DNA from 3 places in the Cytobacillus sp. QJM3NY_8 genome. Region 1 is predicted to be linked to each of the others. Evidence: a T-box and tRNA genes for the amino acid it is inferred to sense, from the RefSeq annotation. Region 1 holds a T-box; the other regions hold tRNA genes.
What was found. The T-box of region 1 lies ahead of serS (serine--tRNA ligase). A T-box ahead of a tRNA ligase gene usually reads a tRNA of that ligase, here a tRNA-Ser.
Positions count from the first base shown of each region.

Region 1 (6,066 bases):
AGAGTTCAATGCCTATGTGGAGCCAAGAGGCGATACAGTCGCCCCTGAACTGGTAGAAAGCGCAAGAGAGGCTGCGCCTTATTTGACCTATCTGGCACCTTTCAGTTTCCAGGCCCTTCGAGATGGTTCTTTGAAGGAGCCGCTTCTGAATGATTTCCCGGCCATAGCGAGAGCCAATAATAATGTATTGATGATGGTTATTACCAATCAGGAAAACGATCAGTTCAGTGATGAACTCGGCAGGATATTGTTAAATGATATGGCGATTCAGAATAAATTCCTGGATAACATTACAGCCACAGCAAAAAAATATGACTTCAGGGATATTCATTTTGATTTCGAGTTTCTGCGCCCCGCTGACCGGGAAGCCTATAACAATTTTCTCAGAAAAGCGAAGGCAAGATTCGAGCAGGAAGGCTGGCTGATTTCTACAGCATTGGCTCCGAAAACAAGTGCAGAACAGCAAGGCCTCTGGTATGAGGCCCATGATTATAAAGCCCATGGGGAGATTGTTGATTTTGTCGTGATCATGACCTATGAATGGGGCTACAGTGGAGGCCCTGCAATGGCTGTTTCCCCGATTGGCCCAGTGCGGCAGGTTTTAGAATATGCCATTAGTGAGATGCCTTCTTCCAAAATTATGATGGGCCAGAACCTATATGGTTATGACTGGACGCTTCCTTTTGTTCAGGGCACCACTGCAAGAGCAGTCAGCCCGCAGCAGGCCATACAAATCGCTGCAGAAAATAATGCAGCCATTCAATATGATTACCAGGCGCAGGCGCCATTTTTCAATTACACAGCACCTGACGGCAAAAGGCACGAGGTCTGGTTTGAGGATGCCCGCTCCATCCAGGCCAAATTTGATTTAATCAAGGAACTGAAGCTGCGGGGAATGAGCTACTGGAAACTTGGCCTTTCTTTCCCGCAAAATTGGCTTCTGATTACAGAAAACTTCAACGTGACAAAAAGAGCTTGATCTCTCAGCAGCTGCCGCTTACAGGCAGCTTTTTTATTTTTCAGACTATATGCTCTTATTTTCTTATTTCCAGCTTAAATTCCATATCCCATCCACTCCATACTGTGATAAAATAAGCTTTGTGTCATTTTGGAACGTACCTATAAATGGTTTCTATAGATAAATAAGCAATGCAGGAGGGCGATCAATATGGGGGGAATACCTTTTATTACAGTAGAGGGGCCGATTGGCGTTGGGAAAACATCTCTCGCTAAAGCGATTTCTGAAAAATTTCAGTATGCACTCTTAAAAGAAATTGTTGATGAAAATCCTTTTTTGGGTAAATTCTATGAAAACATTGAGGAATGGAGCTTTCAGACTGAAATGTTTTTCCTCTGCAACCGCTACAAACAGCTGGTTGATATCAACAATCACTACCTTGCTCAAAAAAAGCCTGTTGTGGCTGATTATCATATTTTCAAGAATCTTATTTTTGCCCAGCGCACATTAAATCAGAATGAGTATCAGAAGTATTTGAAGATCTATGACATTCTGACAGGTGATATGCCAAAGCCGAATGTCATTATCTATCTCAATGCAAGCCTTGAAACACTGCTCGATCGAATCGAGCTGCGGGGCCGTGAAATTGAAAAGAATATCAGTCCATTATATCTCGAGCAATTATCCCTTGATTATGAAACGGCTATGAATGAGTTCGAGAGGCAGCACCCGGATATTCCAGTGATCCGTTTCAATGGAGATCAGCTGGATTTTGTGAAAAATGAATCAGACTTAATGCATATATTCGATACATTGTCGACATCATTAAAAAAGAGGAGCATACACTTATGAATCTAAGGCAAAAATACGAGATTCCTTCGAACGCAGTGATCACGATTGCCGGAACCGTCGGAGTCGGAAAATCAACGATGACCAATGCGCTTGCGGACGCACTGGGGTTCCGAACCTCTTTCGAAAAGGTTGATACGAACCCTTACCTGGATAAATTCTATGCAGATTTCAACCGCTGGAGCTTCCACCTGCAGGTATACTTCCTGGCGGAACGGTTCAAGGACCAGAAGCGCATCTTCGAATATGGCGGCGGCTTTGTTCAGGACCGATCCATTTATGAAGACACCGGCATATTTGCGAGAATGCATTATGAAAAAGGCACCATGTCAAAGGTAGATTACGAAACTTACACCAGCTTATTTGATGCGATGGTGATGACACCTTATTTCCCGCACCCTGATTTGCTTATTTATCTGGAAGGATCCCTTGATGATATTCTTTCCCGCATCCAGGAGCGCGGCCGTCCGATGGAGCAGCAGACACCTATTTCCTACTGGGAAGAAATGCACCAGCGCTATGAAAATTGGATTAACAGCTTTAACGCATGCCCGGTCCTGCGCCTGAATATCAATGACTATGACATCATTCAGAATGAGCAATCCATTGAGCCGATTGTAGAGCGCATTTCTTACTTTTTAAGACAAACTCAATTATTAAAAAAATAACCGCCATTTAGGCGGTTTTTTGCTGTTTGATTAATGGCCCCGAGTACTTAGCAGAAATGAGAATCGCTGACGAAATTCTTTCCCCGGTCCTCCAAAAAATATTTTTATCTGTCAATTTCAACAGAATGAAATTATATAACAAAAAAACCGCTGATCATCAGCGGTTTTATGTATCTCCAATTTTTATGCGCGTGTTAGATGTCAATTAAAATGGAGGAGGAAAGGGGATTCGAACCCCTGCGCGGTTTGACCCGCCTGTCGGTTTTCAAGACCGATCCCTTCAGCCAGACTTGGGTATTCCTCCGCATCGACAAGAAATACTATATCATTTCTAAATAGGCATGTCAACATTATTTTTATAAAAAAAAGAGCGGATCAAAACCCGCTCTTCAATTAAGGCTTTATAACTTCGCGATTGCCCATATACGGACGCAATACCTCCGGAATGATGACACTTCCGTCAGCCTGCTGATAATTTTCTAGAATAGCTGCCACCGTGCGGCCGATCGCAAGGCCAGATCCATTCAGTGTGTGCACATGCTCCGGCTTGCCTTTTGCCTCGCGGCGGAAGCGGATATTTGCACGTCTTGCCTGGAATCCTTCAAAGTTACTGCAAGAAGATATTTCTCTATACGTGTTATAGCTTGGAATCCAAACTTCGATATCGTATTTCTTCGCAGCTGTGAATCCAAGATCGCCCGTACACATGCTCATCACACGGTATGGAAGGCCAAGCATCTGAAGGACTTTTTCCGCGTGTCCTGTCAGCTTTTCAAGTTCCTCATAAGACTCTTCTGGCTTAACAAATTTCACAAGCTCGACTTTGTTAAACTGGTGCTGGCGGATAAGCCCGCGAGTGTCACGGCCGGCAGAACCCGCTTCAGAACGGAAGCATGCACTAAATGCCGCATAGTTTATCGGAAGCTCGTCTGCATTCAGAATCTCTTCCCTATGCATATTGGTGACAGGCACCTCAGCGGTTGGAATCAGAAAATAATCTTCGCTTTCAATTAGGAATGCATCTTCCTCGAATTTCGGAAGCTGTCCTGTTCCTGTCATGCTTGCACGGTTAACCATGTACGGAGGAAGAACCTCCTTATAGCCATGCTCGTCTGTGTGCAAATCAAGCATGAAGTTGAATAAGGCTCGCTCAAGGCGGGCACCAAGGCCTTTGTAGAATACAAAGCGGCTGCCTGTTACTTTGCTCGCACGTTCGAAATCAAGGAGATCAAGATCTGTCGCAACATCCCAGTGCGGCTTTGGCTCGAAATCAAATTCACGGACTTCTCCCCATTTGCGGATTTCCACATTATCATCTTCTGTTTCGCCGACAGGCACACTTTCATGCGGAATGTTCGGAATGCTCAGCAGCAATTGGTCCAATTCTTCCTCGACTGTACGGAGCTCCTCATCCAATGCCTTGATTTTATCGCCGACTTCTCTCATTTCAGCGATTAAATGGTCTGCATCCTGCTTTTCGCGCTTTAAGGCAGCCACCTGCTGGGATACTTCATTTCTTTTGCTCTTCAGCTGTTCTGCTTCTACAATTAGCTCACGTCTTTTTACATCCAGATCTTCGAATTTTCCAAGATCGGTTAAATCTTCGCCACGGTGCTGAAGCTTGTTTTTCACTTCTTCAAAATTGGCTCTTAAAAACTTAATGTCCAGCATTTTTTAGTACCTCCTGAAAATAGTTTAAAACACAAAAAACTCCCGTCCCCAAAAAAGGGACGAGAGTTACCCGCGTTGCCACCCTAGTTGAAAGCATGAGCTTTCCACCTTAAATCCATAACGGTTTTAACCGAAAGCATTTACTTTTCCCGAGTAGTACCGGGTGTTCCATGCTTTGCTCGAGGATGGATTCACAGGGTTTATTCACCGGTTTCCACCAGCCACCGGCTCTCTTTTAGAACAAAGTCCTGTTACTAGTTCCTCTCATTGCTTTTCAGCTATAAGAATTTTGTAATTCATAATGTACTACAATTATGTTCCATTTGCAACCAAAATATTCAAATTGTTAATTGCTTGGACTCTTTGATCATTTCAACGAAATAGCCTGTCAGGCGATGGTCATCCGTTAGTTCCGGATGGAATGAGCATCCGAGGAATCTGCCTTCGCGCGCCGCCACAATCCGGCCATTGTGCTTGGCCAGGATTTCAACATTCTCTCCAGCCTCCACAATATGCGGTGCACGAATGAATACAGCTGCAAAATCTTCTGCCACTCCGGCAATATCAACATCCGCCTCGAAGCTTTCGCGCTGGCGGCCAAATGAATTTCTTTCCACCTGGACGTCCATCACACCGATATGCGGTTCATCATAGCCAATGATATTATTCGCAAGAAGAATTAAGCCTGCACATGTCCCGAACATCGGCTTTCCTGATTGCGCAAACTCCTTAAGGCTGTCCATAAAATCATATTTATCAATCAAGCGTCTCATGGTCGTGCTTTCGCCGCCAGGCAAGATAAGCCCGTCTACCTCGTCAAGCTGCTCTTTGCGTTTGATGACTACAGCTTCGGCGCCGGATGCTTCTACAGAAAGAACATGCTCTCTGACCGCGCCCTGCAGCCCTAATACTCCAACCTTTATCATGTTCAATTCTCCTTACCAGCCGCGCTCCTGCATACGAGCTTCAGGAGCCAATGAAGAAATTTCAATTCCCTTCATCGGTGTGCCTAGTTCTTTTGAAAGTTCAGCAATTAATTTGTAGTCCTGGTAATGTGTAGTTGCTTCCACAATGGCACGTGCAAATTTCGCAGGGTTTTCAGATTTGAAGATGCCTGATCCTACGAACACTCCATCAGCACCAAGCTCCATCATTAGAGCTGCATCTGCAGGTGTTGCAACGCCGCCTGCTGCGAAGTTTACGACTGGAAGGCGTCCAAGGCTCTTGATTTCCAAAAGAAGCTCATATGGCGCTCCCAGAAGCTTAGCTTCTGTCATTAATTCATCTTCGTTCATGCCGACAACCTTGCGCACCTGTGCATTCACCTTGCGGATATGGCGGACAGCTTCAACGATGTTTCCAGTTCCAGGCTCACCCTTTGTGCGAAGCATGGAAGCACCTTCACCAATACGGCGTGCTGCTTCGCCTAAGTCACGGCATCCGCAAACGAATGGAACTGTGTAGTCTCTTTTATTAAGATGGTATTCTTCATCAGCAGGAGTTAAAACTTCACTCTCATCTATGTAATCGACACCCATCGCTTCAAGCAGACGAGCTTCTACAATATGGCCGATACGCGCTTTTGCCATTACCGGGATTGAAACTGCACCCATTACTTCTTCCATAATACGCGGATCTGCCATGCGTGCCACACCGCCGGCTGCACGGATATCAGAAGGAACGCGTTCAAGTGCCATAACTGCTACTGCACCAGCTTCTTCTGCGATTTTTGCCTGCTCGGCGTTAACAACGTCCATAATAACGCCGCCTTTTTGCATTTCTGCCATTCCCCGTTTAACACGATCTGTACCTGTCTTCATGTTTATCCCCCTTCGTAAATACCATCTGCTTTGGATGGGTTAAATATTATGATAAAAATCATTTTTCAAAAAAAGGAAAATAGATTATTTTACTAGGAAT
Region 1 is NZ_CM149681.1:20,916-26,981, reverse strand. It holds gene AC0VZ9_RS00115 (LysM peptidoglycan-binding domain-containing protein) at 1-979, shown strand, start outside; gene AC0VZ9_RS00110 (deoxynucleoside kinase) at 1,169-1,810, shown strand; gene AC0VZ9_RS00105 (deoxynucleoside kinase) at 1,807-2,475, shown strand; tRNA gene AC0VZ9_RS00100 (tRNA-Ser) at 2,687-2,779, opposite strand; gene serS (serine--tRNA ligase) at 2,869-4,146, opposite strand; T-box leader at 4,199-4,423, opposite strand; gene pdxT (pyridoxal 5'-phosphate synthase glutaminase subunit PdxT) at 4,485-5,072, opposite strand; gene pdxS (pyridoxal 5'-phosphate synthase lyase subunit PdxS) at 5,085-5,966, opposite strand.

Region 2 (6,066 bases), 840 kb from region 1:
AAGGCAGACCCGGGGAACTGAAACATCTAAGTACCCGGAGGAAGAGAAAGCAAACGCGATTCCCTAAGTAGCGGCGAGCGAAACGGGATTAGCCCAAACCAAGAGGCTTGCCTCTTGGGGTTGTAGGACACTCTACACGGAGTTACAAAGGAACGAGGTAAATGAACAGGTCTGGAAAGGCCGGCCAGAGAAGGTAAAAGCCCTGTAGTTGAAACTTCGTTCCCTCCAGAGTGGATCCTGAGTACGGCGGGACACGAGAAATCCCGTCGGAAGCAGGGAGGACCATCTCCCAAGGCTAAATACTCCCTAGTGACCGATAGTGAACCAGTACCGTGAGGGAAAGGTGAAAAGCACCCCGGAAGGGGAGTGAAAGAGATCCTGAAACCGTGTGCCTACAAGTAGTTAGAGCCCGTTAATGGGTGATAGCGTGCCTTTTGTAGAATGAACCGGCGAGTTACGATTACATGCGAGGTTAAGTTGATGAGACGGAGCCGCAGCGAAAGCGAGTCTGAATAGGGCGAATGAGTATGTGGTCGTAGACCCGAAACCAGGTGATCTACCCATGTCCAGGGTGAAGTCCAGGTAACACTGGATGGAGGCCCGAACCCACGCACGTTGAAAAGTGCGGGGATGAGGTGTGGGTAGCGGAGAAATTCCAATCGAACTTGGAGATAGCTGGTTCTCTCCGAAATAGCTTTAGGGCTAGCCTCATGTAGTAAGAGTCTTGGAGGTAGAGCACTGTTTGGACTAGGGGCCCCCATCGGGTTACCGAATTCAGACAAACTCCGAATGCCAAAGACTTATCCATGGGAGTCAGACTGCGAGTGATAAGATCCGTAGTCAAGAGGGAAACAGCCCAGACCACCAGCTAAGGTCCCAAAGTATACGTTAAGTGGAAAAGGATGTGGAGTTGCTTAGACAACCAGGATGTTGGCTTAGAAGCAGCCACCATTTAAAGAGTGCGTAATAGCTCACTGGTCGAGTGACTCCGCGCCGAAAATGTACCGGGGCTAAACGTATCACCGAAGCTGTGGATTGACATCTTACGATGTCAGTGGTAGGAGAGCGTTCTAAGGGCGTTGAAGCGGGATCGCAAGGACCCGTGGAGCGCTTAGAAGTGAGAATGCCGGTATGAGTAGCGAAAGATGGGTGAGAATCCCATCCACCGAATGCCTAAGGTTTCCTGAGGAAGGCTCGTCCGCTCAGGGTTAGTCGGGACCTAAGCCGAGGCTGAAAAGCGTAGGCGATGGACAACAGGTTGATATTCCTGTACCACCTCTTTACCGTTTGAGCAATGGGGGGACGCAGGAGGATAGGGTAAGCACGCTGCTGGATTAGCGTGTCCAAGCAGTTAGGCCGGTAACGAGGCAAATCCCGTTACCACATAGGCTGAGCTGTGACGGCGAGGGAAATTTAGTACCGAAGTTCCTGATTCCACACTGCCAAGAAAAGCCTCTAGCGAGGGAAAAGGTGCCCGTACCGCAAACCGACACAGGTAGGCGAGGAGAGAATCCTAAGGTGAGCGAGAGAACTCTCGTTAAGGAACTCGGCAAAATGACCCCGTAACTTCGGGAGAAGGGGTGCTCATTAGGGTGAATAGCCCTGATGAGCCGCAGTGAATAGGCCCAGGCGACTGTTTAGCAAAAACACAGGTCTCTGCGAAGCCGCAAGGCGAAGTATAGGGGCTGACGCCTGCCCGGTGCTGGAAGGTTAAGAGGAGAGGTTAGCGCAAGCGAAGCTTTGAATCGAAGCCCCAGTAAACGGCGGCCGTAACTATAACGGTCCTAAGGTAGCGAAATTCCTTGTCGGGTAAGTTCCGACCCGCACGAAAGGCGTAACGATCTGGGCACTGTCTCAACGAGAGACTCGGTGAAATTATAGTACCTGTGAAGATGCAGGTTACCCGCGACAGGACGGAAAGACCCCGTGGAGCTTTACTGTAGCCTGATATTGAATTTTGGTACAGCTTGTACAGGATAGGTAGGAGCCTGAGAAGCCGGAGCGCCAGCTTCGGTGGAGGCGTCGGTGGGATACTACCCTGGCTGTATTGAAATTCTAACCCGCGCCCCTTATCGGGGCGGGAGACAGTGTCAGGTGGGCAGTTTGACTGGGGCGGTCGCCTCCTAAAAAGTAACGGAGGCGCCCAAAGGTTCCCTCAGAATGGTTGGAAATCATTCGCAGAGTGTAAAGGCACAAGGGAGCTTGACTGCGAGACCTACAAGTCGAGCAGGGACGAAAGTCGGGCTTAGTGATCCGGTGGTTCCGCATGGAAGGGCCATCGCTCAACGGATAAAAGCTACCCCGGGGATAACAGGCTTATCTCCCCCAAGAGTCCACATCGACGGGGAGGTTTGGCACCTCGATGTCGGCTCATCGCATCCTGGGGCTGTAGTCGGTCCCAAGGGTTGGGCTGTTCGCCCATTAAAGCGGTACGCGAGCTGGGTTCAGAACGTCGTGAGACAGTTCGGTCCCTATCCGTCGTGGGCGCAGGAAATTTGAGAGGAGCTGTCCTTAGTACGAGAGGACCGGGATGGACGCACCGCTGGTGTACCAGTTGTCTTGCCAAAGGCATCGCTGGGTAGCTATGTGCGGAAGGGATAAGTGCTGAAAGCATCTAAGCATGAAGCCCCCCTCGAGATGAGATTTCCCATAGCGTCAAGCTAGTAAGATCCCTGAAAGATGATCAGGTTGATAGGTCAGAGGTGGAAGCGTGGCGACATGTGGAGCTGACTGATACTAATCGATCGAGGACTTAACCAAAACGAAAAGTGGAGGCGACTGTTCAACTTCGAGAGACGTTGGAGAGCCGGCCATTCAAATCCTGTTTTTGGGATTTGGAGGGACGGATCGAAACGGCCGAGAAGTTAGGAGCCGAAGCTAGACAAGTCATTGGTGAATACTCGGCAAATGCTTCTTCATGCATTATCTAGTTTTGAGAGAATGAAAAATATGAAATTTTCTCTTGAAAAATCCTAAAAAGACGGTATAATAAAACTTGTCTTTGGAAAATAGTCTGGTGGCGATAGCGAGAAAGTCACACCCGTTCCCATACCGAACACGGAAGTTAAGCTTCTCAGCGCCGATGGTAGTTAGGGGCTGTCCCCTTGTGAGAGTAGGACGTTGCCGGGCGTTAATAATGGAGGATTAGCTCAGCTGGGAGAGCATCTGCCTTACAAGCAGAGGGTCGGCGGTTCGATCCCGTCATCCTCCACCATTAATTTAAATGTACAAGCTGCCGGTGTAGCTCAATTGGTAGAGCAACTGACTTGTAATCAGTAGGTTGGGGGTTCAAGTCCTCTCGCCGGCACCATTTCAACGAGCCATTAGCTCAGTCGGTAGAGCAGATTGCAGCATCAGTGAATTTCTACATCCGAATAGCAATCTGTGACAAAGCGTTTAGCTTTGGAACATCTGACTGCACATAACAGGCTTTAGGTAGTCTCATAAAATTATGAGCCATTAGCTCAGTCGGTAGAGCATCTGACTTTTAATCAGAGGGTCGAAGGTTCGAGTCCTTCATGGCTCACCATTTTAATTTCATATTGCGGGTGTGGCGGAATTGGCAGACGCACCAGACTTAGGATCTGGCGCCGCAAGGCGTGGGGGTTCGACTCCCTTCACCCGCACCATTCTTTATGCGGAAGTAGTTCAGTGGTAGAACATCACCTTGCCAAGGTGGGGGTCGCGGGTTCGAATCCCGTCTTCCGCTCCATTTATTGCCGGGGTGGCGGAACTGGCAGACGCACAGGACTTAAAATCCTGCGGTAGGTGACTACCGTACCGGTTCGATTCCGGTCCTCGGCACCAGTAGAATTTAACATTGCGCCCGTAGCTCAATTGGATAGAGCGTTTGACTACGGATCAAAAGGTTAGGGGTTCGACTCCTCTCGGGCGCGCCATTATATACGGGGAGTAGCTCAGCTTGGTAGAGCACTTGGTTTGGGACCAAGGGGTCGCAGGTTCGAATCCTGTCTTCCCGACCATTTATTATTGGGGCCTTAGCTCAGCTGGGAGAGCGCCTGCTTTGCACGCAGGAGGTCAGCGGTTCGATCCCGCTAGGCTCCACCATAAATATTTTAACACTTCGGCGGTGTAGCTCAGCTGGCTAGAGCGTACGGTTCATACCCGTGAGGTCGGGGGTTCGATCCCCTCCGCCGCTACCATTTAATTCATCGATGCTGGACCTTTAGCTCAGCTGGTTAGAGCAGACGGCTCATAACCGTCCGGTCGTAGGTTCGAGTCCTACAAGGTCCACCATTTTCATTTATACGGAGGAATACCCAAGTCCGGCTGAAGGGATCGGTCTTGAAAACCGACAGGCGGGTCAAACCGCGCAGGGGTTCGAATCCCCTTTCCTCCTCCATATATTTAATAATATTATCGCGGGGTGGAGCAGTCCGGTAGCTCGTCGGGCTCATAACCCGAAGGTCGCAGGTTCAAATCCTGCCCCCGCAATCTGGTCCGGTAGTTCAGTTGGTTAGAATGCCTGCCTGTCACGCAGGAGGTCGCGGGTTCGAGTCCCGTCCGGACCGCCATTTTTACAAAAAATAAATAATATGTGGCTCAGTAGCTCAGTCGGTAGAGCAAAGGACTGAAAATCCTTGTGTCGGCGGTTCGATTCCGTCCTGAGCCACCATTTTAGAACCTTATGCGGGTGTAGTTTAGTGGTAAAACCTCAGCCTTCCAAGCTGATGATGAGGGTTCGATTCCCTTCACCCGCTCCAAAATGGGCCTATAGCTCAGCTGGTTAGAGCGCACGCCTGATAAGCGTGAGGTCGATGGTTCGAGTCCATTTAGGCCCACCATTTTATATTATTGTTCCGCAGTAGCTCAGTGGTAGAGCATTCGGCTGTTAACCGAACGGTCGTAGGTTCGAATCCTACCTGCGGAGCCATATATGGGGAAGTACTCAAGTGGCTGAAGAGGCGCCCCTGCTAAGGGTGTAGGTCGGGTAACCGGCGCGAGGGTTCAAATCCCTCCTTCTCCGCCATATTGGCCCCTTGGTCAAGCGGTTAAGACACCGCCCTTTCACGGCGGTAACACGGGTTCGAATCCCGTAGGGGTCATACAAAAAAGCTGTCAACAATTTGTTGGCAGCTTTTTTGTTGTCTTTTCTGTTCCAGCCTGCCCTCGGTTAGTTGCTTCTCTGTTTTTTAATCAAACCTCTCTTCTGCCTTGCTTAATTTATTGCCTGGATTATTCAAATCGATTTCAGAAGATATTCCCGTATAGGGGCCTCTAAACATATCCCCGGTGGCCATAATCTTTCCATCCGGTGCTTCAAATATCGGAATTCTTATTTCATCTTTTGATGCCTCGTTTAATAAAAATTCCTCTTCTTTATTGCTCAAAATATTATTCTCCTTTCATTTTTTGCTTGCATACTTTGTTTTATTTTGTCTAAGTTTACCGGAGATTATGTCGAAGACTGTTAGATTGGGCAGAATGCTATCGGTTTTTAACGGGATTTGAATGTTGTTGTCATAAAATTAAAAAAACTTTTACAAGGATTTTTCTCACGTCTCACGAATATAACAGGAAAGTCAAAAGAAACGACACTGGGTGGGGAGAAGGATGGTAGTGGATACTTTGGTTCCAACCGATTACCAGCTGCATTTGTTCCATGAAGGGACATATTATGAGAGTCACCAGTTATTTGGTGCACATGTAGTTTCAAATGGCGGAGAAGTGATTACCCGTTTTTGCGTATGGGCACCGAACGCTGAAATTATCAGATTAGTCGGTGATTTTAATGATTGGAATGGAGAAGGCTATACCTTACATAGAGTGAATAATGAAGGTGTCTGGTTTATTCAGCTGGATGGAAACATGGAAGGTGCCTTGTATAAGTATGAAATTGAAACAAAGAAAGGGGAAGTGGTATTAAAGGCTGATCCTTATAGCTTTTTTTCAGAAGTAAGGCCCAATACAGCATCTATAGTATATTCGCTTGACGGATATCAGTGGAATGACAGCAAATGGATGCAAAAAAAAGAAATGAAGCCTATTTATACGGAGCCTGCAGTCATTTATGAAGTTCATCTGGGTTCGTGGAAGCAAAAAGAG
Region 2 is NZ_CM149681.1:4,471,895-4,477,960, reverse strand. It holds rRNA gene AC0VZ9_RS22970 (23S ribosomal RNA) at 1-2,760, shown strand, start outside; rRNA gene rrf (5S ribosomal RNA) at 3,013-3,129, shown strand; tRNA gene AC0VZ9_RS22960 (tRNA-Val) at 3,139-3,214, shown strand; tRNA gene AC0VZ9_RS22955 (tRNA-Thr) at 3,235-3,310, shown strand; tRNA gene AC0VZ9_RS22950 (tRNA-Lys) at 3,454-3,529, shown strand; tRNA gene AC0VZ9_RS22945 (tRNA-Leu) at 3,545-3,629, shown strand; tRNA gene AC0VZ9_RS22940 (tRNA-Gly) at 3,638-3,712, shown strand; tRNA gene AC0VZ9_RS22935 (tRNA-Leu) at 3,719-3,807, shown strand; tRNA gene AC0VZ9_RS22930 (tRNA-Arg) at 3,823-3,899, shown strand; tRNA gene AC0VZ9_RS22925 (tRNA-Pro) at 3,907-3,983, shown strand; tRNA gene AC0VZ9_RS22920 (tRNA-Ala) at 3,993-4,068, shown strand; tRNA gene AC0VZ9_RS22915 (tRNA-Met) at 4,087-4,163, shown strand; tRNA gene AC0VZ9_RS22910 (tRNA-Ile) at 4,181-4,257, shown strand; tRNA gene AC0VZ9_RS22905 (tRNA-Ser) at 4,271-4,363, shown strand; tRNA gene AC0VZ9_RS22900 (tRNA-Met) at 4,382-4,455, shown strand; tRNA gene AC0VZ9_RS22895 (tRNA-Asp) at 4,459-4,535, shown strand; tRNA gene AC0VZ9_RS22890 (tRNA-Phe) at 4,561-4,636, shown strand; tRNA gene AC0VZ9_RS22885 (tRNA-Gly) at 4,651-4,724, shown strand; tRNA gene AC0VZ9_RS22880 (tRNA-Ile) at 4,729-4,805, shown strand; tRNA gene AC0VZ9_RS22875 (tRNA-Asn) at 4,820-4,894, shown strand; tRNA gene AC0VZ9_RS22870 (tRNA-Ser) at 4,900-4,990, shown strand; tRNA gene AC0VZ9_RS22865 (tRNA-Glu) at 4,995-5,066, shown strand; gene AC0VZ9_RS22860 (hypothetical protein) at 5,154-5,351, opposite strand; gene glgB (1,4-alpha-glucan branching enzyme) at 5,575-6,066, shown strand, end outside.
Region 2: it encodes a tRNA-Ser, which carries the amino acid that the T-box ahead of serS (serine--tRNA ligase) is inferred to sense. The anticodon was not compared.

Region 3 (6,066 bases), 240 kb from region 1:
ACGACTTCACCCCAATCATCTGTCCCACCTTAGGCGGCTGGCTCCAAAAGGTTACCCCACCGACTTCGGGTGTTACAAACTCTCGTGGTGTGACGGGCGGTGTGTACAAGGCCCGGGAACGTATTCACCGCGGCATGCTGATCCGCGATTACTAGCGATTCCGGCTTCATGCAGGCGAGTTGCAGCCTGCAATCCGAACTGAGAATGGTTTTATGGGATTCGCTTAACCTCGCGGTCTCGCAGCCCTTTGTACCATCCATTGTAGCACGTGTGTAGCCCAGGTCATAAGGGGCATGATGATTTGACGTCATCCCCACCTTCCTCCGGTTTGTCACCGGCAGTCACCTTAGAGTGCCCAACTGAATGCTGGCAACTAAGATCAAGGGTTGCGCTCGTTGCGGGACTTAACCCAACATCTCACGACACGAGCTGACGACAACCATGCACCACCTGTCATCCTGTCCCCCGAAGGGGAACGCCCTATCTCTAGGGTTGTCAGGAGATGTCAAGACCTGGTAAGGTTCTTCGCGTTGCTTCGAATTAAACCACATGCTCCACCGCTTGTGCGGGCCCCCGTCAATTCCTTTGAGTTTCAGCCTTGCGGCCGTACTCCCCAGGCGGAGTGCTTAATGCGTTTGCTGCAGCACTAAAGGGCGGAAACCCTCTAACACTTAGCACTCATCGTTTACGGCGTGGACTACCAGGGTATCTAATCCTGTTTGCTCCCCACGCTTTCGCGCCTCAGCGTCAGTTACAGACCAAAGAGTCGCCTTCGCCACTGGTGTTCCTCCACATCTCTACGCATTTCACCGCTACACGTGGAATTCCACTCTTCTCTTCTGCACTCAAGTTCCCCAGTTTCCAATGACCCTCCCCGGTTGAGCCGGGGGCTTTCACATCAGACTTAAGGAACCGCCTGCGCGCGCTTTACGCCCAATAATTCCGGACAACGCTTGCCACCTACGTATTACCGCGGCTGCTGGCACGTAGTTAGCCGTGGCTTTCTGGTTAGGTACCGTCAAGGTACCGGCAGTTACTCCGGTACTTATTCTTCCCTAACAACAGAGTTTTACGATCCGAAAACCTTCATCACTCACGCGGCGTTGCTCCGTCAGACTTTCGTCCATTGCGGAAGATTCCCTACTGCTGCCTCCCGTAGGAGTCTGGGCCGTGTCTCAGTCCCAGTGTGGCCGATCACCCTCTCAGGTCGGCTACGCATCGTTGCCTTGGTGAGCCGTTACCTCACCAACTAGCTAATGCGCCGCGGGCCCATCTGTAAGTGATAGCCGAAACCATCTTTCAGCTTTCCTTCATGTGAGGGAAAGAATTATCCGGTATTAGCCCCGGTTTCCCGGAGTTATCCCAGTCTTACAGGCAGGTTGCCCACGTGTTACTCACCCGTCCGCCGCTGACTTCAGGGAGCAAGCTCCCATCTGTCCGCTCGACTTGCATGTATTAGGCACGCCGCCAGCGTTCGTCCTGAGCCAGGATCAAACTCTCCATATAAGAGTTGATTAAGCTCATAAGTTGTCTTTTCAAAAAAGACTAAAGAATTAACGTTGACGTTTTTGTTCGTTCAGTTTTCAAAGATCAATCAGAAAGTTTGGAGCGGGTGAAGGGAATCGAACCCTCATCATCAGCTTGGAAGGCTGAGGTTTTACCACTAAACTACACCCGCATATAAAATTATTGTTTCCCGAATGGTCGGGAAGACAGGATTCGAACCTGCGACCCCTTGGTCCCAAACCAAGTGCTCTACCAAGCTGAGCTACTCCCCGTAATATGGCGCGCCCGAGAGGAGTCGAACCCCTAACCTTTTGATCCGTAGTCAAACGCTCTATCCAATTGAGCTACGGGCGCATCTTTTAAAGCAACTCTTATATTATATCAACCTAGATTTCAAAAGTCAACAACTTTTTTTGGTGCGGCCGAGAGGACTTGAACCTCCACGGGGTTGCCCCCACTAGGCCCTCAACCTAGCGCGTCTGCCATTCCGCCACGACCGCTTAATGAAGCGACAAGTAACATCATACCAAAACGTAGCACTTATCTCAATGGTAATTAATGGTGCGGGTGAAGGGAGTCGAACCCCCACGCCTTGCGGCGCCAGATCCTAAGTCTGGTGCGTCTGCCAATTCCGCCACACCCGCAATATGAAATTAAAATGGTGAGCCATGAAGGACTCGAACCTTCGACCCTCTGATTAAAAGTCAGATGCTCTACCGACTGAGCTAATGGCTCATCAAAAATGGCTGGGCTAGCAGGATTCGAACCTGCGAGTGACGGAGTCAAAGTCCGGTGCCTTACCGCTTGGCTATAGCCCAATAACAAATGGCGGTCCCGACGGGAATCGAACCCGCGATCTCCTGCGTGACAGGCAGGCATGTTAACCGCTACACCACGGGACCATCCACATAAAACCGTCGGAAACAAAAAAAGTGACCCGTACGGGATTCGAACCCGTGTTACCGCCGTGAAAGGGCGGTGTCTTAACCGCTTGACCAACGGGCCATTGTGAGAATTTTCTGGCGGAGAAGGAGGGATTTGAACCCTCGCGCCGCTTACGCGACCTACACCCTTAGCAGGGGCGCCTCTTCAGCCACTTGAGTACTTCCCCAAATATGGCTCCGCAGGCAGGATTCGAACCTGCGACCGTTCGGTTAACAGCCGAATGCTCTACCACTGAGCTACTGCGGAATAATAATGAACTTTATCGATAAAACAGTTAACATCTTATCGACTCTTCATATTATAAGGACGGAGGCTATAAAAGTCAAGCTTGTTTTTAGAAGAATTTATTAGCCGTTTATCCTATTTTGTCCTGCGACAATTATTAAATATAAAGTGTACTTAATCTAATGTCAATTCTTTTTTAAAACTAATTTCCCCTTGCATTTACCGCAAACATATTTCCTCGTATCAACCATTCTTTTTCTTTGATAAGTTTGACCGCATTCCTTACACATATAAACAAGAATCTTAGCAGATCTATTTGTTTTTGGATAATCAGGCAAGGCCGAACAAAATCGAGGTGCTCCCACTTTTTTCATTAGCATTCTGAAATCCTGATCACGATGTTTATATCCTTTTCCTTCTAAATGCAAATGATAATGACAAAGCTCGTGCTTAATAATACCTTCTAATTCTCCGACCCCAAGCTGCTCATAATACTTTTTGTTTATTTCAACATGATGTGAACTCAGCATATATCTTCCGCCAGTCGACCTGAGGCGTGAATTAAAATAAGCCTGATGGCGAAAGGGCTTGCCGAAACTTTCTAAGGATATCTTTTCAACAAGTGTCTGAAGCTCCTGGTCATTCATAACAATGTTTTTCCTCTCTTATCATAAACATGACAACCTATTATAGCATACATTATATATACCTATTATAGCTCTGAACTCGCTTTGCTGCCCTAGGGAGCGATTATCAGATTCCAATACACGGGAGGTAAATCAGATGCCTGTATGGTTTCAAAACCAAATCCAGCGTGCTTTTTATGAAAAGGACCGGTATCAGATCAAGCTGCTGAATCAGTGCTGGTTTTTCTATAGAAAGAAACACTGCTCATAAAATATGGCGAGCCTGAGATATACCAGCTAAAAGCAGCTACAGCCCTTTGAAAACCTCACAAGCATAGGCCAAATCACGCTAGAAATATTGATTTCCGGCGTGATTTGGCTTATGACTCGAAGAACAAGCCATTTAAGCCAGCAAAACAAAGGAATGTTAATTAGTTTGGTCAAGCATAGTTAAGGCGACTCTTCCCTTGTGCTTATCAACAGAATCAACCCAGACTGTTACTACATCCCCAACGGACACGACATCCAGCGGATGTTTGACAAATTGGCGGCTAAGTTTGGATATATGAACAAGGCCATCCTGTTTGACTCCGATATCAACGAATGCACCAAAGTCGACAACATTTCTCACTGTCCCTTGAAGCTCCATCCCTTCCTGCAGATCCTCAAGTTTCAGGACTTCTTTCTTTAGGAGCGGCTTTGGCAGCTCATCACGCGGATCCCTTTCAGGTCTCATTAAGGCATCAATAATATCTCTCAGTGTAAGTTCACCAATTTCAAGCTCCCGGGCTGTCTGGCTGATATTTATGCCTTTTAGTGCTTCCCTTAATGATTGTGTTCCAAGGTCACTGGATTTAAAGCCGAGATTAGCAAGCAATTTATTTACTACTGCATACGTTTCAGGGTGTATACCAGTCCGGTCCAGAGGTTCTTTCCCATCGATAATCCGCAGGAAGCCTATTGCCTGTTCATAGGTTTTGGCGCCAAGGCGCGGAATCTTTTTCAACTGCTTGCGGTCTGTAAATTTCCCTTCTTCTTCTCGTTTCTTGATTATATTCACAGCAACTGTTTTTGAAAGGCCAGCTACATGCTGCAGCAGCGAAGATGAAGCTGTATTTACATTGACACCCACTTGGTTTACCGCTGTCTCTACAACAAAAGAGAGTGATTCTGACAGCTTTTTCTGAGATACGTCATGCTGATATTGGCCAACCCCCACGGACTTGGGATCAATCTTAACCAATTCTGCAAGAGGATCCTGGAGGCGGCGGGCGATGGATACAGCACTCCTTTCTTCCACCTGAAAATCAGGAAACTCTTCTCTGGCAAGGTCTGAGGCAGAATATACGCTCGCCCCTGCTTCATTGACAATTAGGTAGAATATCTCCTCTTTCATGTCCTTTAAAATGTCAGCGATGAACTGCTCGGTTTCCCTTGAGGCGGTTCCATTGCCGATGGCAACCATTTCTACTTTGTAGGTGTTTAGAATATGAACTACTTTCTCTCGTGCTTGTTTCGTTTTGGAAACAGGAGGATGCGGATATATGACACCGATATCAAGTACTTTTCCAGTTTCATCTACAACTGCAAGCTTGCAGCCAGTTCTGTAGGCAGGGTCTACACCAAGTACTATCTTGCCTTTTAATGGGGGCTGAAGCAGCAGTTTTCTGAGATTTTCAGAAAAAATCATGATCGCCTGTTCTTCTGCTTTTTCAGTTAGTTCATTGCGGATTTCACGTTCAATCGAAGGCATAATCAGACGCTTGTATCCATCCTCAATAGCTTCCTTTACAATTGCCCCTGCAGGGGAGCGTTCATCCTTCACCCACTTTTTATACAAGTACTTTAAGATAAATTCGGTATTTGGCTTAATGTTAATCCTTAAAACTTCTTCTTTTTCACCGCGGTTTAATGCAAGTGTGCGGTGTGGAACAATCTTGCTCACTGGTTCCTCATACTCGTAGTACATTTCATAAACGCCTTTTTCGTCAATCTCTTTATTCTTCACAGAAGACTCAATTTTTCCCTTTTTGGCTGTTTCCATACGGATCCATTTTCTGCTTTCTGCTTCATCTGATACCCATTCTGCGATAATATCTTTCGCTCCGGCAATTGCCTCTTCCGTTGTGGTTACTTCCTTTTCATCTGATAAGAATTCTTTTGCCTTTGCAGCAGGGGGTTCATTAAGGGGAAAGGTGAGAAGCCATTCAGCAAACGGTTCAAGCCCTTTTTCCTTTGCCGCAGTTGCTTTTGTGCGGCGCTTTTGCTTATATGGCCGGTATAAGTCTTCTACCTCCTGCAGCTTCACCGCTTTTTCAATGTTGGATTTTAACTCTTCTGTCAGCTTGCCCTGCTCTTCAATTAAGCGGACTACCTCTTCTTTACGCTGATTGAGATTTTGTATGTATTGCCAGCGCTCCATGATATCCCGAATTTGAACTTCATCCAGTGCACCTGTCTGTTCCTTTCTGTATCGGGCAATGAACGGGACTGTGTTCCCTTCTTCCAATAAGCTGATTGTGTTTTTTACTTGTTTAATGGCTATTGATAATTCTCCAGCGATTAGGTTTAGTACTTGATTTTGTCTATCCATAGTTTTTTCCAAGATCATTCCTCCATCATAGAGTCTCACTTTTCATTTTATCAAAAAGAAAAACAAAAAGCTTACCCTGTTCTAGAGTAAGCTTCCAAGTATGAAAGTAGCATCATCTGAGGTAGATGGATACTGCTTTTTTATATCTTCCGAGATAAGATCAATAGGGAG
Region 3 is NZ_CM149681.1:259,975-266,040, reverse strand. It holds rRNA gene AC0VZ9_RS01500 (16S ribosomal RNA) at 1-1,506, opposite strand, end outside; tRNA gene AC0VZ9_RS01495 (tRNA-Gly) at 1,605-1,678, opposite strand; tRNA gene AC0VZ9_RS01490 (tRNA-Pro) at 1,702-1,778, opposite strand; tRNA gene AC0VZ9_RS01485 (tRNA-Arg) at 1,784-1,860, opposite strand; tRNA gene AC0VZ9_RS01480 (tRNA-Leu) at 1,921-2,006, opposite strand; tRNA gene AC0VZ9_RS01475 (tRNA-Leu) at 2,066-2,150, opposite strand; tRNA gene AC0VZ9_RS01470 (tRNA-Lys) at 2,166-2,241, opposite strand; tRNA gene AC0VZ9_RS01465 (tRNA-Gln) at 2,250-2,324, opposite strand; tRNA gene AC0VZ9_RS01460 (tRNA-Asp) at 2,333-2,408, opposite strand; tRNA gene AC0VZ9_RS01455 (tRNA-Glu) at 2,440-2,511, opposite strand; tRNA gene AC0VZ9_RS01450 (tRNA-Ser) at 2,527-2,617, opposite strand; tRNA gene AC0VZ9_RS01445 (tRNA-Asn) at 2,623-2,697, opposite strand; gene AC0VZ9_RS01440 (SprT family protein) at 2,862-3,323, opposite strand; gene cmpA (cortex morphogenetic protein CmpA) at 3,460-3,573, shown strand; gene AC0VZ9_RS01430 (Tex family protein) at 3,730-5,895, opposite strand; gene AC0VZ9_RS01425 (PP2C family serine/threonine-protein phosphatase) at 5,977-6,066, opposite strand, start outside.
Region 3: it encodes a tRNA-Ser, which carries the amino acid that the T-box ahead of serS (serine--tRNA ligase) is inferred to sense. The anticodon was not compared.